DNA from 4 places in the Streptomyces sp. DSM 120436 genome. Region 2 is predicted to be linked to each of the others. Evidence: riboswitches for the same ligand, from Rfam matches in the RefSeq annotation. Region 2 holds a riboswitch; each other region holds the start of a gene.
The links. A riboswitch is a leader RNA that binds a small molecule or an ion and turns the genes downstream of it on or off. The one in region 2 is predicted to bind cobalamin.
Positions count from the first base shown of each region.

Region 1 (3,403 bases), 1.0 Mb from region 2:
TTCCTCGGCCCGCGCCACCCCGCCCGTTCCCTCGCCCCGCTCCCCCCGTGAGCCTTCGGAGCCCCGCCTTGCGCACCGCTGAAATCCGCCGCCATTGCCTCGACATCGTCACCGAGCGCGCCACAACGTGGTCCTCAGCACCCCACTGCGAACCCCTGCCCCGCCCCTGCCGTTCGTCGCGCACTGGCCCAAGGCGGCGGGGTCCTGGCACCGGTCGGGGCGCGTGACACGGGTCACCGCCCGGATCACGGACGTCCGCGTTCCTGACGGGCCGACTGCCCGCAGCAGCTGGTTCGCCCCGTCCTCCCCCATAGCCCGAAAGGCATGGGGGGACCCCCACGGCGGGGTGTCGCAGGAGGGAACCCGGGAATCCCGGACTGCCCCGCAGTGGTGAGCGGGAACGGCCGCCGTCACACGCGCCGGGCCCGAGGTACCGGGCCCGGGAAGCGACGGCCAGTGCCGGATTGCCGTCCAGCAGACGCGGGGCGACCTTGACGCGCAGGCCGCCGGCCAGTGCCGACAGGTGACGTGTCACCTGCTGGTACAGGGCGCGGGCGGGGCCGTCGTCGAGCCGGCCGGGCGGGGAACCCGGAGGGCCGGCCCGTCGTCGGTCCGCTGCAGTCCCTCCAGGTCGGGGACGATTCCGTGCAGGGCGACGCGGGCCAGGGCCGGTGACCAGAGGCGGGCGGCGTGTCCGAGCTGGGCGGTGGAGACGTCGACGCGCGGTTCCGGAGTACGGTGCCAGCGTGCGACGGCTTCGGCGAGGTCGGTGAAACCCGCCGCATAGGAGCGGGCGATCGGATGCTGGCCGTCGTCCCGTCCACCGACCTGCAGGGCGAAGAAACCGCCAAGGCCCGCCACGTCGTGCGGGGCGGCGGTGACGGACGCGGTCGAGGCACGGGCTGCGCGCACGGTTCCCGTCCTCCCTCCAGCTCTCCGTCCGTACGGTCAGGAGGCCGTACGCCGTCGCGGCGGCGTGATGGCGTACAGGTCGAGGATGTCCGGCCGGGGCGCCACCCCGGGACCGCCTGCGCGGGTCCACGCGACGATGTCCTCGGTCGCGTCCGGGTCGTTGACCAGCCCCAGCCAGACGGGGCGGGCGCCTGCGGCCCGGCCCTCCGCGGAGGGCTGGACGACGATGACGTTGGCGTGTTCGCAGACGCCGAGGCAGTCGGAGACGCGTACCGGTGCCGCGGCACGCAGGCGTTCGGTCTGGGCCGCGTGGTCGACGCCGGTCACTTTGGGGCTGCCGCAGCAGCAGTCGCGGCACACGACGACGCGGCACGGCACGGGGCCGGTGACCGTCGCGGTCCTCTTGTCGTCCGTCGTCGGTCCGGTCGGCGTTGCGGGCATGCGGTGCCGTCCCTCTCTCCGGGGAGATCCGCCCCGGTGGTCCGTCGAGGAGGCGACCGCGTGAGTCTCCTGGCTCTCGGGTCGATGCTCGTCCCGGCCTTCCCACCCGTTGCCGGGCAGTGGCCTGTCGGGAATCGCTCGCCGATCACAGTGGCGGGACCGCGCCGGATTCACACCGGCTTCCTCGTTCCGCCGTCGCCCTGTCGCCGGTCATCCTCCCATCCCGGGACACCGTCCCGCCCGCCCGGTGCCGGCAGTCAGTCCGTCTCCTGGGCGTGGGGGGCCGTCGCGGCCGGGTGGGCCGGGCGGTCCCGTCCGCCGTCGCGGCCGGACACCACCACGACGACCAGCCCGATGACAACGGCCCCGCGAACATCAGCGCGTGCGCGAACATCAGCGCCATGGCCGTCAGGCTCGTGGTGCGGTGCCAGCGCTCCAGCACCTGCCGGGAGACCGGCAACCGGGCGGGGCGCGGTCCCGACAGCAGCAGACCGAGCATGACCGTGCCCCACGCCCACAGCAGCCCCGACCACCCGAACGCCTGGCTGAGCAGATACATCCAGTAGGTGCCGGGATCGTCCATGAACGGCATCACCGCGACCGTGTCCGACGCACCCGACTCCATGCGCGCCCACAGGAGGGCGAACACGAGCACGGTCACCACCACCGCCGCGGTGGCGTCGGGCAGGGCGGAGCGCAGATCACCGCGCAGAGCCACGCGGTCACCGGAAGGCCGTCGCCGTCCGGACGGGGGCACCGCCCTTTCTTCCTCCGGCCTCGTGTCCGACGTCATCAGAAGCCTCCCGGACACGAACTGCCGAGGCGATATCCGGACGGAACCGCCACGAGGGCTGCTTGATCCACCCTGTCGAAAAGGCTTCTCGAACCGCCGAGCCGAGGGGGGTCGATGTGAGAAGGAGGCATCGGAGGAGCCCGTTCACCAACTGCTTCACGCGGTCCACACCGTGCCGCGTGCCTCGTACTCGAGCATCTCCTCCAGACCGACCGCGGCATCCGCTCCGAGTTCGCGGCACACCAGCCACAGGGCGAGGTCCAGCCCGGAGGTGACCCCGCCGGCGGTGACCAGGTCGCCGTCGTCGACCACGCGGGCCTTCTTCAGCACACCGCCCTGCCGCTCCAGGTCGGCCCGCGCCCGGTGATGCGTGGTGCAGGGGCGCCCCGCAGTCAGCCCGGCGGCGGCGAGCAGCATCACGCCGGTGCACAGCGCGCTGACGGTCAGGCCCGGGCGGGTCGCGGCGGCCAGGGCCCGTGGCAGTGAGCCCCGCCGGATCTCGGCCCACACGCCGGGATCCTCGCGGCGCGCGTAGCCGCCGCCGGGAACCACCAGGACGTCCGCCTGCTCGGGGGCCCACCCGTGGTCGACCCGTAGTCGGGTGCCGTAGGACGCCCTGACGGTACGCGGACCGCCGAGCGTCACGTAGCGGGTCTCCACTTCCCGGTCGGTGAAGTGGCCGGAGGCGGAGAACACCTCGTACGGGGCGGAGAAGTCGAGTTCCTCCACGCCGTCGAACATGACCACGTGGACGCGCAGGGGCCGGTCACGTCCGGGGGCCTCGGGCTCGGCGGCGTCGGCCCGGGTCACGGCGCCCCCGGCCATCAGTGTCGCGGTCCCGAGAGCGGTGGTGGCGTGCAGGAGGGTCCGGCGGTTCATGTCGGTCGGTACTCCGTTTCTCGGTCGGCCAGGGACAGGGGGACGGGTTCGTCCGCCAGGCAGGAAGGAGCCGAGTCGTACGGGAGGGCACGGCGCACGGCGCGGGCGTGCTCGCGTCCGTGCAGGTGGCCGACGGCTTCGGCGACGAGCAGGACGTCGTCCGCGCCGCCCCGCAGTCCGGAGGAGGTGGTGAACACCTCTCACGGGCCGGTGAAGTCGAGTTCCTGCGCCGAGTCGAACAGCAGGATTCCGTACGTGGTCATGGTCAGTTGCCCCAGCGTGCGGCGTCGGCCATGGTCTCCATGCGGGTCCTGTGCGGCGGCACGGACCTCTCTCGCAGGAGTTCGGACGCGAGGGTGAAGGGCGGGGCCTTCTCCG
Region 1 covers NZ_JBSKBS010000001.1:4,350,977-4,354,379, reverse strand. Annotated here, with positions in the region: gene ACWH4W_RS19345 (GNAT family N-acetyltransferase) at 1-51, shown strand, start outside; gene ACWH4W_RS19340 (hypothetical protein) at 532-912, opposite strand; gene ACWH4W_RS19335 ((2Fe-2S) ferredoxin domain-containing protein) at 949-1,353, opposite strand; cobalamin riboswitch at 1,416-1,539, opposite strand; partial or broken gene ACWH4W_RS19330 (ferric reductase-like transmembrane domain-containing protein) at 1,712-2,146, opposite strand; gene ACWH4W_RS19325 (DJ-1/PfpI family protein) at 2,303-3,025, opposite strand; gene ACWH4W_RS19320 (hypothetical protein) at 3,022-3,222, opposite strand; gene ACWH4W_RS19315 (hypothetical protein) at 3,291-3,403, opposite strand, start outside.
Region 1: another riboswitch for cobalamin. It lies ahead of ACWH4W_RS19335 ((2Fe-2S) ferredoxin domain-containing protein); the one in region 2 lies ahead of ACWH4W_RS15000 (ABC transporter substrate-binding protein).

Region 2 (3,403 bases):
TCCGCACCGCGTACGCCCGGCGCACGGTCACCGCGGTCATCCTGCCGGGCGACGTGCAGGAGATGGACTACAGCCCGCCCACGCACGCCTTCAAGATGGTGCCCTCCAGCCTCGGCCTGGGCCGGTACGCGCCGGTCCCCGCCGACGAGGACCTCCAGCGGGCCGCCGACGTGCTGAACGCGGGCGAGAAGGTCGCCGTGCTGATCGGGCAGGGCGCACGCGGCGCCCGCGAGGAGGTCGAGCGGCTCGCGGACGTGCTGGGCGCCGGGGTGGCGAAGGCGCTGCTCGGCAAGGACGCCCTGCCCGACGACCTGCCGTACGTCACCGGCTCCATCGGGCTGCTGGGGACCCGCCCCTCGTACGAGCTGATGCGGGACTGCGACACGCTGCTGATGATCGGGTCCAGCTTCCCGTACACGCAGTTCCTGCCGGAGCTGGACCAGGCGCGGGCCGTGCAGATCGACATCGACCCGCACATGATCGGCCTGCGCTACCCGAACGAGGTGAACCTGGTCGGCGACGCCCGCGAGACCCTGCGGCGGCTGCTGCCGCGTCTGCACCGCAAGGAGGACCGGGCCTGGCGGGAGCAGGTCGAGAAGAACGTCGCCCGCTGGTGGGAGGTGATGCAGCGGCGCGCCGCCGTGAGCGCGGACCCGGTGAACCCGGAGTACGTGGTGCACGCCCTGGACGGCAGGCTGCCCGACGACGTGATCCTCGCCGCCGACTCCGGCTCGGCCGCCAACTGGTACGCCCGGCACCTGCGGCTGCGCGGCCGGATGCGCGGCTCGCTGTCCGGGACGCTGGCGACGATGGGCCCCGGTGTGCCGTACTGCATCGGCGCGAAGTTCGCCCACCCCGACCGGCCGGCCATCGCCCTGGTCGGGGACGGGGCCATGCAGATGAACGGCATGATGGAGATGGTCACGGCGGCGAAGTACTACCGCGAGTGGCCCGATCCCCGGCTGATCGTCGCCGTGCTGAACAACGGCGACCTCAACCAGGTCACCTGGGAGATGCGGGCCATGTCCGGCGCGCCGCAGTTCGAGGAGTCGCAGGCCATCCCGGACCTGCCGTACGCGGACATCGCCCGGCGCATGGGCCTGGACGGGGTCCGGGTGGAGAAGCCGAAGCAGGTCGAGGCCGCGTGGGACCGGGCGCTCGCCGCGGACCGGCCGTTCGTCATCGACTTCCGCACCGACCCGGCGGTGCCGCCGATCCCGCCGCACGCGTCCCTGGACCAGATCGAGGCGGCGGCCGCCGCGATCCTCAAGGGCGACAGCGACCGCGGCTCGATGGTGCGGCAGGGTCTGAAGGCGAAGGTCCAGGAGATGCTCCCCGGCACCCGCCACCGCGCCGGCCGGCCGGGCGCGGGCCCGGACGACAGCGCCTGAGCCCGGCGCCGCGCCTCCCCCGGACCGCGCGCCCTCCGCACCCGCCGTCCGTGGCCCCCGCCCGCACCTGCCGTCCGGCGCCCCGGCCCGGTCGCGCACGCCGTCCATGGCCCCTCCGCCCGGTCCCGCGCCGAGGGGCGCCTCGGTCCGGCGTCTCCGGAAGCGCCCCGCACCCGGCCGGGCGCAGATCACCGGCGGGCGGGGCGGGACGCCGCCGCTCCGGGGCGGACGCGGACACCCGCCCCCGCCCTTTCGTCCCGCGGGGGCCGACTCGTAGGATCGACGGGTCATCAACACCGCGACGGGAGACAGGAAGCCGGTGCGAGTCCGGCACGGTCCCGCCACTGTGACCGGGGAGTGCACCCCTTCCACGTGCCACTGCGCGCCGCGCGGGAAGGTCAGGGGAAGCGTCGATCCGGGAGTCAGGACACTGGCCTGTCGCGGGCCCGTTCCGAGGAGCGCGGACTCCCCAGGAGGCTTCACGTGTACGACGGCACGTCCCGTCCCGCCCTGTCCACCCCTGCCCGCAGGCGGCCCGCCGTGCGGTCGGCCGCCGCCGCCCTCGCCCTCGCGGCCGCCCTGCTGACCGCCGGCTGCGGAGCGTCGCCGGGCGCCGCCCAGGACGCGAAGGCGCCGGCCGCACCGGCCGAGGGCTTCCCCGTCACCGTCGACAACTGCGGTGTGCGGACCACCTACGAGAAGCCGCCCGCGCGCGTCGTCACCATCCACCAGCACCCGGCGGAACTGATGCTCGCCCTCGGTCTGGGGGACCGCATGGTCGGCACCGCCTTCCCCGACTCCCCGGTCCTGCCCGAGCTGCGGAAGGACTACGCGTCGATCCCCGAACTGTCCAGGAAGGAGCCGTCGTTCGAGACGGTCCTGGAGGCCGGTCCGGACCTCGTCTACGGCGGTTACGGCAGCGCCTTCGCCGAGAACGAGGGCCGTTCCCGCAAGGCGTTCGCCGACGCCGGCGTCGACACCCACCTCAACCGCGAGTACTGCGGCAGGAAGCGGGTCACGATGCGGGACACCTACGACGAGATCCGCACCGTCGGCCGGATCTTCGGCGTCCCGGAGCGGGCCGACGCGCTGGTCGCCGAGCTCGAGGACCGTGTCGAGAAGGCCGCCGGAAAGGTCGCGGACGCGCCGAAGGTGCCCGTCTTCGTCTACGACAGCGGCGACCGGACCGCCTTCACCGCGGGCGGCAGGAGCCTGGGCACCGAACTGATCCGGCTGGCCGGCGGCGAGAACGTCTTCGCCGACCTCGACGACGTCTTCGGCGACGTCTCCTGGGAGCAGGTCGTCGAGCGCAGGCCGGAGGTCATCGCGATCTACGACTACGCCGGCGCCGGCAGCGTGGAACGCAAGAAGGAGTTCCTGCTCTCCCGGCCCGCTCTCCAGGACGTGCCCGCCATCAGGAACGAGCGGTTCGTCGTCCTGCCGCTGACCGCCACCCTGGTGGGCGTCCGGTCCGCCTACGCGGTGGAGGACCTGGCCCGCGGCCTCCACCCCGAGAGCTTCGCGTGACGGCCCCGGCCGTCGGGACCGGCGCCGAGCGGGCCGCGCGACGACGGCACGGGGACGACGGGCGGGCCGGGCGGGCCGGCCTCACCGTCACCCTCGTCGTCCTGGCCGTCGCCCTGGCGCTCTCCGCCACCGCCGGTCTGGCCATCGGGTCGGTGCGGGTGCCGCCCGGCCAGGTGTGGGGCATCGTGACGCACGCGCTGGGCGCCGGCTGGACGGAACCGGACTGGTCGCGGGCGCGGGAGACCATCGTGCTGGACGTGCGCGCGCCGCGCGTGCTCCTCGGAGCCGTGGCCGGTGCGGGCCTCGCGGTCGTGGGCACCGCCCTGCAGGCCCTGATCCGCAACCCGCTCGCCGAGCCCTACCTGCTCGGCGTCTCCTCGGGGGCGTCCCTGGGCGCCGTGTCGGTGATCGTGTTCGGGGTGACCCTGTTCGGGCCGGCGTCGCTGCCGGCCGCCGCGTTCGCGGGCGCGCTGGGCGCCCTGGCG
Region 2 covers NZ_JBSKBS010000001.1:3,342,672-3,346,074, reverse strand. Annotated here, with positions in the region: gene ACWH4W_RS15005 (thiamine pyrophosphate-requiring protein) at 1-1,391, shown strand, start outside; cobalamin riboswitch at 1,659-1,844, shown strand; gene ACWH4W_RS15000 (ABC transporter substrate-binding protein) at 1,875-2,918, shown strand; gene ACWH4W_RS14995 (FecCD family ABC transporter permease) at 2,915-3,403, shown strand, end outside.

Region 3 (3,403 bases), 800 kb from region 2:
AGGAGTGGACGACGTGACCCGGCTCGGCGGTCTGGTTGGCGGTGCGGTTGGCGGTGTCCTTGAAGGTCATCCAGCCGTTGCCGGTCTGCGCGAGGGTGCGCATCATCCGGCCGTACAGCTCGCGGGCCGGGAGCGTCCTGCGGGCCAGGCCCCTGGCCTCGGCGGCGCGGTAGGCCGCGTCGAACTCCTCGCCCCACAGGTCGGCCAGCTCGGGCACGTCGGCCGGGGAGAACAGCGACCACGCCGCGTCGTCGGCGACCCGGCGCATGAACTCGTCCGGCACCCAGTGCGCCAGGTTCAGGTTGTGCGTACGGCGGGCGTCCTCACCGGTGTTGTCGCGCAGCTCCAGGAACTCCTCGATGTCCGCGTGCCAGGTCTCCAGGTAGACCGCGGCGGCGCCCTTGCGCCGGCCGCCCTGGTTCACGGCGGCGACGGAGGCGTCCAGCGTCTTCAGGAACGGCACGATGCCGCCTGAGTGCCCGTTGGTGCCGCGGATCAGCGAGCCCCGGGCGCGGACCCGGGAGAAGGACAGGCCGATGCCGCCGGCGTGCTTCGACAGGCGGGCGACCTGGTGGTAGCGCTCGTAGAGGGAGTCCAGCTCGTCCTTGGGGGAGTCGAGGAGGTAGCAGGACGACATCTGCGGGTGGCGGGTGCCGGAGTTGAACAGCGTGGGGGAGGAGGGCAGGTAGTCCAGCCGGCTCATCAGCCCGTACAGCGCGGCGACCTCCTCCAGCGCCCGCACGCCGTCGTCCTCGGCGAGACCGCAGGCGACCCGCAGCAGGAAGTGCTGGGGCGTCTCGACGACCTTGCGGGTGACCGGGTGGCGCAGCAGGTAGCGGCTGTGCAGGGTGCGCAGCCCGAAGTAGCCGAAGCGGTCGTCGGCGCCGGTGTCGATCAGCGCGTCCAGACGGGCCGCGTGCAGCCGGACGAAGGCGGCGGTCCGGTCGCTGATCAGGCCCTCCCGGTGCCCGGCGGCCACCGACCCGGTGAACGAGGTGACGCCCTGCGAGGCGGCCTCGGCGCGGATGCCGAGGGTCAGCAGCCGGGCGGCGAGCCGGGAGTAGGCGGGGTCCTCGGAGATCAGTCCGGCCGCCGCCTCGGTGGCCAGGTCCCGCAGCTCCGCCTCGTCGGCGGCGGCGGACCGGCCGCGCAGCGCGGCGGCGGCCACCCGGCCGGGGTCGGCGTCGGGCAGGTCGGCGGTCAGCTCCGTCAGGGTCCGCAGCAGCGCGGCCCCGGGGCGGTCGCTCTCCTCGGTCACGCCGGTCGCTGAAGCCGGATCGGCTGGCGCGATGGTCACGTGGGGCTCTCCCTCGCTCGGCACGGGGGCCTCGAAGAGCGCAGGGGGCAGCACACGAGCGCACGCGGCGTCGCGTCCACCGGCCCATTCCACGAGGCCCGGACGTCAGGGCACCCGGACCGGAAGGGCCGGGCGCACTGTCGGCAGGTCCTCGGACTGACTCCCGTGCGCGCCCGTGGGCAGGCATGGGTACACCGTTGCGGGACAGTTCCGGATTCGCACCGGATTCCCCTGCGGCGACAGCGAGCATGAGCATACATCTTGTGCCGGGTGCCGCCGACGGACCCATATGTTGTGTCGCGCAGGGGTTAGGGTGGTGCCGGGCGGAAGGGCCGGGCGCAACCGTCAGAGCGTCAGCCCGTAGACGAGCAGCGTGATGTCGTCCAGCTCCGGCAGCGGGTTCCAGTCCCGCCGGGGGTCGCGGGTGAAGCCCAGCCGTTCGTACACCCGGTGTGCGGCGTGCATGGTGTGCTGGGTGGACAGCACCATCCGCGCGCACCCGAGCGCCCGCGCCCGGTCGACGCAGGCGCGCACCAGGGCCTCGCCGGCGCCCCGGCCGCGGTGGGCGCGGGACACCGCCAGCATCCGTATCTCCGCCTCGCCGGGCTCCGCGATGTCGGCCATGGGTCCGGGGCCCGGCACGAAGGTCACCCCGCCCAGCAGCGTGCCGTGCTCCACGGCGACCAGCACCTCGGCGGCCGCCGCGCGCTTCGCCACGTCCCGCAGCTCGCCGAGGTAGGCGTCGCTCTCCCCGAAGTCCAGCAGACCGTCGCCGAGATAGGCCTGCGCGGTGATCTCACCGAGTTCCGCGTGCTCGCCGGGCGTCACCGGCCGGATGACGATGTCCATGCGGGGGAGTCTGCCGCACGGGTACGACAGCGGGCCGCCGGTTCTCCACCGGCGGCCCGCCGCCCCCGTGCCCTGCCGCGTCAGTGCGCGCTGCCCGCCGTGGCCGGCGGGAGCTCGACCCGCACGCCCGGGTCGCCGGCGTCCGCCGTGTAGTCCTGCGGCTTCGTCTCGTCGACGCCCTCCGGCGCCTTGACCGCCCTCAGGACGAAGGTCAGGACGACCGTGACCAGCACGTTGATCACGAAGGCGGTGAGACCGATGTAGCCGATCTCGCCGATGCCCGGGATCTTCTCGGCGGAGCCGCCGAAGTGCTTCTGCGTCGGCGACGCCACCCCGTACGCGGCGACCGTGCCGTAGATCATGCCGACCGCCCAGCCGCCGATCAGCGCCCAGCGGTGGAACCACCGGGTGAACAGGCCGCCCACCAGCGCCGGGAAGGTCTGCAGGATCCAGATCCCGCCCAGCAACTGGAAGTTGATGGCGACCGTTTTGTCCATGGTCAGCACGAAGGCCAGCGCGCCCACCTTCACCAGCAGCGACACGACCTTGGAGACGGCGGTCTCCTGCCTGGGCGTCGCGTCCGGCCTGATGAAGTCCTTGTAGATGTTGCGGGTGAACAGGTTCGCCGCCGCGATCGACATGATCGCCGCCGGCACCAGCGCGCCGATGCCGATCGCCGCGAAGGCCACGCCGGCGAACCAGTCCGGGAACATGGTCTCGAACAGCTGCGGGATGGCCAGCTGGCCGTTCTGCACCTCCACCCCGGCCGCGATCGCCATGAAGCCGAGCAGCGCCAGCAGGCCCAGCATCAGCGAGTACAGCGGCAGGATCGTGGTGTTGCGGCGGATCACCTCACGGCTCTTGGAGGACAGCGTCGCGGTGATCGAGTGCGGGTACATGAACAGCGCGAGCGCCGAGCCCAGCGCCAGCGTGGCGTACGTCCACTGGCCCGCCTCGCCCGGCACCAGCGAGCCGCGCGGCGCGCCCGTGGCCGGGTTGGTCTCGCTGTACGCCTCCCGCGCGGAGGCGAAGATCTCGTCGAACCCGCCCAGCTTGATCGGGATGTAGATGATCGCCACCGCGATGACCAGATAGATCAGCGTGTCCTTGACGAACGCGATCAGCGCGGGCGCCCGCAGCCCGGACGAGTAGGTGTACGCCGCGAGCACACCGAACGCGATGAGCAGCGGCAGGTCCTTGACGAACCAGTTGGTGTGCTCGCCGCCGCCGACGCCCATCACGTCCAGGACGGCCTGG
Region 3 covers NZ_JBSKBS010000001.1:2,540,314-2,543,716, forward strand. Annotated here, with positions in the region: gene ACWH4W_RS11770 (ribonucleoside-diphosphate reductase subunit alpha) at 1-1,297, opposite strand, end outside; cobalamin riboswitch at 1,423-1,593, opposite strand; gene ACWH4W_RS11775 (GNAT family N-acetyltransferase) at 1,643-2,146, opposite strand; gene mctP (monocarboxylate uptake permease MctP) at 2,227-3,403, opposite strand, start outside.
Region 3: another riboswitch for cobalamin. It lies ahead of ACWH4W_RS11770 (ribonucleoside-diphosphate reductase subunit alpha); the one in region 2 lies ahead of ACWH4W_RS15000 (ABC transporter substrate-binding protein).

Region 4 (3,403 bases), on a different contig from region 2:
GCCTCCGCCGGCTTCGGCGCGGTGCACGGCGACGTGCTGGTCACCAAGGTCCTGATTCCCGCGATCGCCGCCCCGCTGGTGGCCGGCGTCGCCGCGTTGCTCGCGACCCGGCTCACCTACCGCATGGGCCGCAACGCCGACGACAAGGCCTCCGCGAAGGGCTACCGCGCCGGCCAGATCGCCTCCGCCGGTCTGGTCTCCCTGGCCCACGGCACCAACGACGCCCAGAAGACGATGGGCATCATCACCCTCGCCCTGGTCGCCGGCGGCACCCTCGCCCCCGACTCCGACCCGCCCATGTGGGTCATCCTCTCGGCGGGCATCGCCATCGCGCTGGGCACCTACCTCGGCGGCTGGCGCATCATCCGCACCATGGGCAAGGGCCTCACCGACCTCCAGCCGCAGCAGGGCTTCGCCGCCCAGACCAGCGCCGCGACGGTCATCCTGGCCTCCTCGCACCTCGGTTTCTCGCTCTCCACCACGCACTCCGTCTCGGGTGCCGTCATGGGCGCGGGCCTCGGCCGCAAGGGCGGCGTGGTCCGCTGGTCCACGGCCACCCGGATGTTCGTCGCCTGGGGCCTGACCCTGCCGGCCGCCGCCCTGGTCGCGGCGCTCGCCGAGTGGGTGTGCGGCTTCGGCGACTGGGGCACCGCCGTGGTGGCCGTCTTCCTGGTCGCCTCCAGCGCGGCCATCTGGAAGATCTCCCGCCGTGAGATCGTCGACCACACCAACGTCAACGACCACGACGACGCCGGCGAGGAGCCGTCCGGCGTGGTGACCCAGGCGATGGCCGCCGTGACCCCGCCCCCGGCCGGCACCGTGGCCGAGGACCTCACGGCCTCCATCCCGGCGCCGACGGCCGGCGACCCGGCGGGCCCGCCGGCCAAGACGTCCGTCTGACCGCGACCCGGCACGAAGGAAGAAGAGCACCATGAAGATCGACTGGGCGGCCCTCGGTTCCGTCTTCGGCGTCAGCCTCGTGGTCACCGTGGCCCTGGTGGCCCTGTTCACCCTCGGCATCTCCGGCATGTCCCGCCGCGAGCGGGCCGCCGCGGCGGGCCGGTCCACGGCTCTCGCGGTCACCGGCGCCTACACCTGCTTCGCCGCGTGCGCGGCGGCGGTGGGCTACGGCATCTACCTGATCATGGCCTGACGACAGGCCGCACGCGTGAGCGGGCGGGGCGGGAGCAGCGGCTCCCGCCCCGCCCGTCGCCGTGTCCGCGCCCCCGCGGGCCGGTCACGCCGTTCCCGCCGTTCCCGCCGTTCCCGCCGTTCACCCACGTGAGTCCCGCTGTGGGCCTCGGCACACTTCAGCCCCGCAGGTCAACGGCAAGTTGACGGCCCTTCCGGGGTCATGGTGGACTGCCTCCGCCAACACGGCGGCAGGAGAGGAAGCCGGTGCGAATCCGGCGCGGTCCCGCCACTGTCACCGGGGTGACCACCCCGGGAGCCAGGAACTCTCACCGCCGGTCTCGTCGAACCAGGGCGTGGACACCCTGAGTGAGGACATATCGCCATGCGCGGCTGCCTGTCGAGGTCGATCAACGACGCCCCACCCGTTTTCGGGGCCGTGCCCTCCGGATCCGTCACCGGCTGACCCATGGGTGCCGATCGCGTGTTCGCGTACGGCGCCGCCGCCGGCCTCCTCGGCGACCTGCTGCTCGGCGATCCCCGCCGTGGGCACCCGGTCGCCGCTTTCGGGCGGGCCGCGGCTGCCGTGGAACGGGTGCTGTGGCGGGACGACCGGGGCCGCGGGGCCGTGCACACCGCCGTGTGCGTCGGCGGCGCCGTCGCGCTCGGCGGCCTGGCCGCCCGCGCCGTACGCCGTTCCCCCGCCGCTTCCGTCGCCCTGACCGGCGTCGCCACCTGGGCCGTCGTCGGCGGCACCTCGCTGGCCCGGGAGGCGCGTGCCGTCGGACGGGCCCTGGAGTCCGGTGACGTCGAGGCCGCCCGGGAGCGGCTGCCGCACCTGTGCGGCCGGGACCCGCAGGCCCTGGACGCCGACGGGATCGCCCGCGCCGTGGTGGAGTCCGTCGCCGAGAACACCTCCGACGCCGTGGTGGGCGCCCTGGTGTGGGGCGCGGTCGCCGGGGTCCCGGGTCTGGTGGGCTTCCGGGCCGTCAACACCCTGGACGCGATGGTGGGGCACAAGTCGCCCCGCCACCGCCGCTACGGCTGGGCCTCCGCCCGCCTCGACGACGTCGCCGGCTGGCCGGGGGCGCGCCTGACGGCCGTGCTCGCCGCGCTGAGCGGGCCGGACCCGCGCGGGGCGGTACGGGCCTGGCGTGCGGACGCGGCCAGGCACCCCAGTCCCAACGCCGGTCCCGTCGAGGCGTCCTTCGCGGGCGCGCTCGGCGTACGGCTCGGCGGAACCCTGTCCTACGGCGGCCGGGTCGAGCACCGGCCCGTCCTCAACAGCGGCGGGCGCCCCGTCGCCGTGGCCGACATCGAGCGGGCGGTGCGCCTGTCGCGGCGGGTCGGCTGGCTCGCGCTCGCGGCCGGGGTGGCCGCGCGGCGCGTGCTGAGGGGACGTGCGACGTGAGCGGTGGCGGGCTGCTGGTCGCCGGGACGACCTCGGACGCCGGCAAGAGCGTGGTCACCGCCGGGATCTGCCGGTGGCTGGTGCGCCAAGGGGTGAAGGTCGCGCCGTTCAAGGCGCAGAACATGTCGCTGAACTCGTTCGTCACGCGCGAGGGCGCCGAGATCGGGCGGGCCCAGGCCATGCAGGCCCAGGCGTGCCGGGTGGAGCCGACGGCGCTGATGAACCCGGTGCTGCTGAAGCCGGGCGGCGAGCGGTCCAGCCAGGTGGTGCTGATGGGCCGCCCGGTCGGCGAGATGAGCGCGCGCGGCTACCACGGCGGCCGTCAGGAGAGCCTCCTCGGCACGGTCCTGGACTGCCTGGACCGGCTGCGGAGCGAGTACGACGCGGTGATCTGCGAGGGCGCCGGGAGCCCCGCGGAGATCAACCTGCGCCGCACCGACATCGTGAACATGGGCGTCGCCCGCAACGCCGGTCTGCCGGTCCTCGTCGTCGGGGACATCGACCGGGGCGGCGTCTTCGCCTCCTTCTTCGGCACGGTCGCCCTGCTCTCCCCCGAGGACCAGGAGCTGGTCGCCGGGTTCCTGGTGAACAAGTTCCGCGGGGACGTCTCGCTGCTGGAGCCGGGCCTGGAGATGCTGCGCGGCCTGACCGGGCGGCGCACCTACGGCGTGCTGCCGTTCCGGCACGGGCTCGGCATCGACGAGGAGGACGGGATGGGGGTCCCCCCGCTCGAGCGAAGCCGGGAGTGGGGGAGGACGTCGCTCAGGGGCGCCGCGCGGGAGTCCGCGGTGGCCGCGCCGGCCGGTGAGGAGGTGCTGCGGGTCGCGGTGTGCGCGGTGCCGCTGATGTCCAACTTCACCG
Region 4 covers NZ_JBSKBS010000002.1:1,418,057-1,421,459, forward strand. Annotated here, with positions in the region: gene ACWH4W_RS28520 (inorganic phosphate transporter) at 1-900, shown strand, start outside; gene ACWH4W_RS28525 (hypothetical protein) at 932-1,153, shown strand; cobalamin riboswitch at 1,342-1,479, shown strand; gene ACWH4W_RS28530 (cobalamin biosynthesis protein) at 1,601-2,542, shown strand; gene ACWH4W_RS28535 (cobyric acid synthase) at 2,539-3,403, shown strand, end outside.
Region 4: another riboswitch for cobalamin. It lies ahead of ACWH4W_RS28530 (cobalamin biosynthesis protein); the one in region 2 lies ahead of ACWH4W_RS15000 (ABC transporter substrate-binding protein).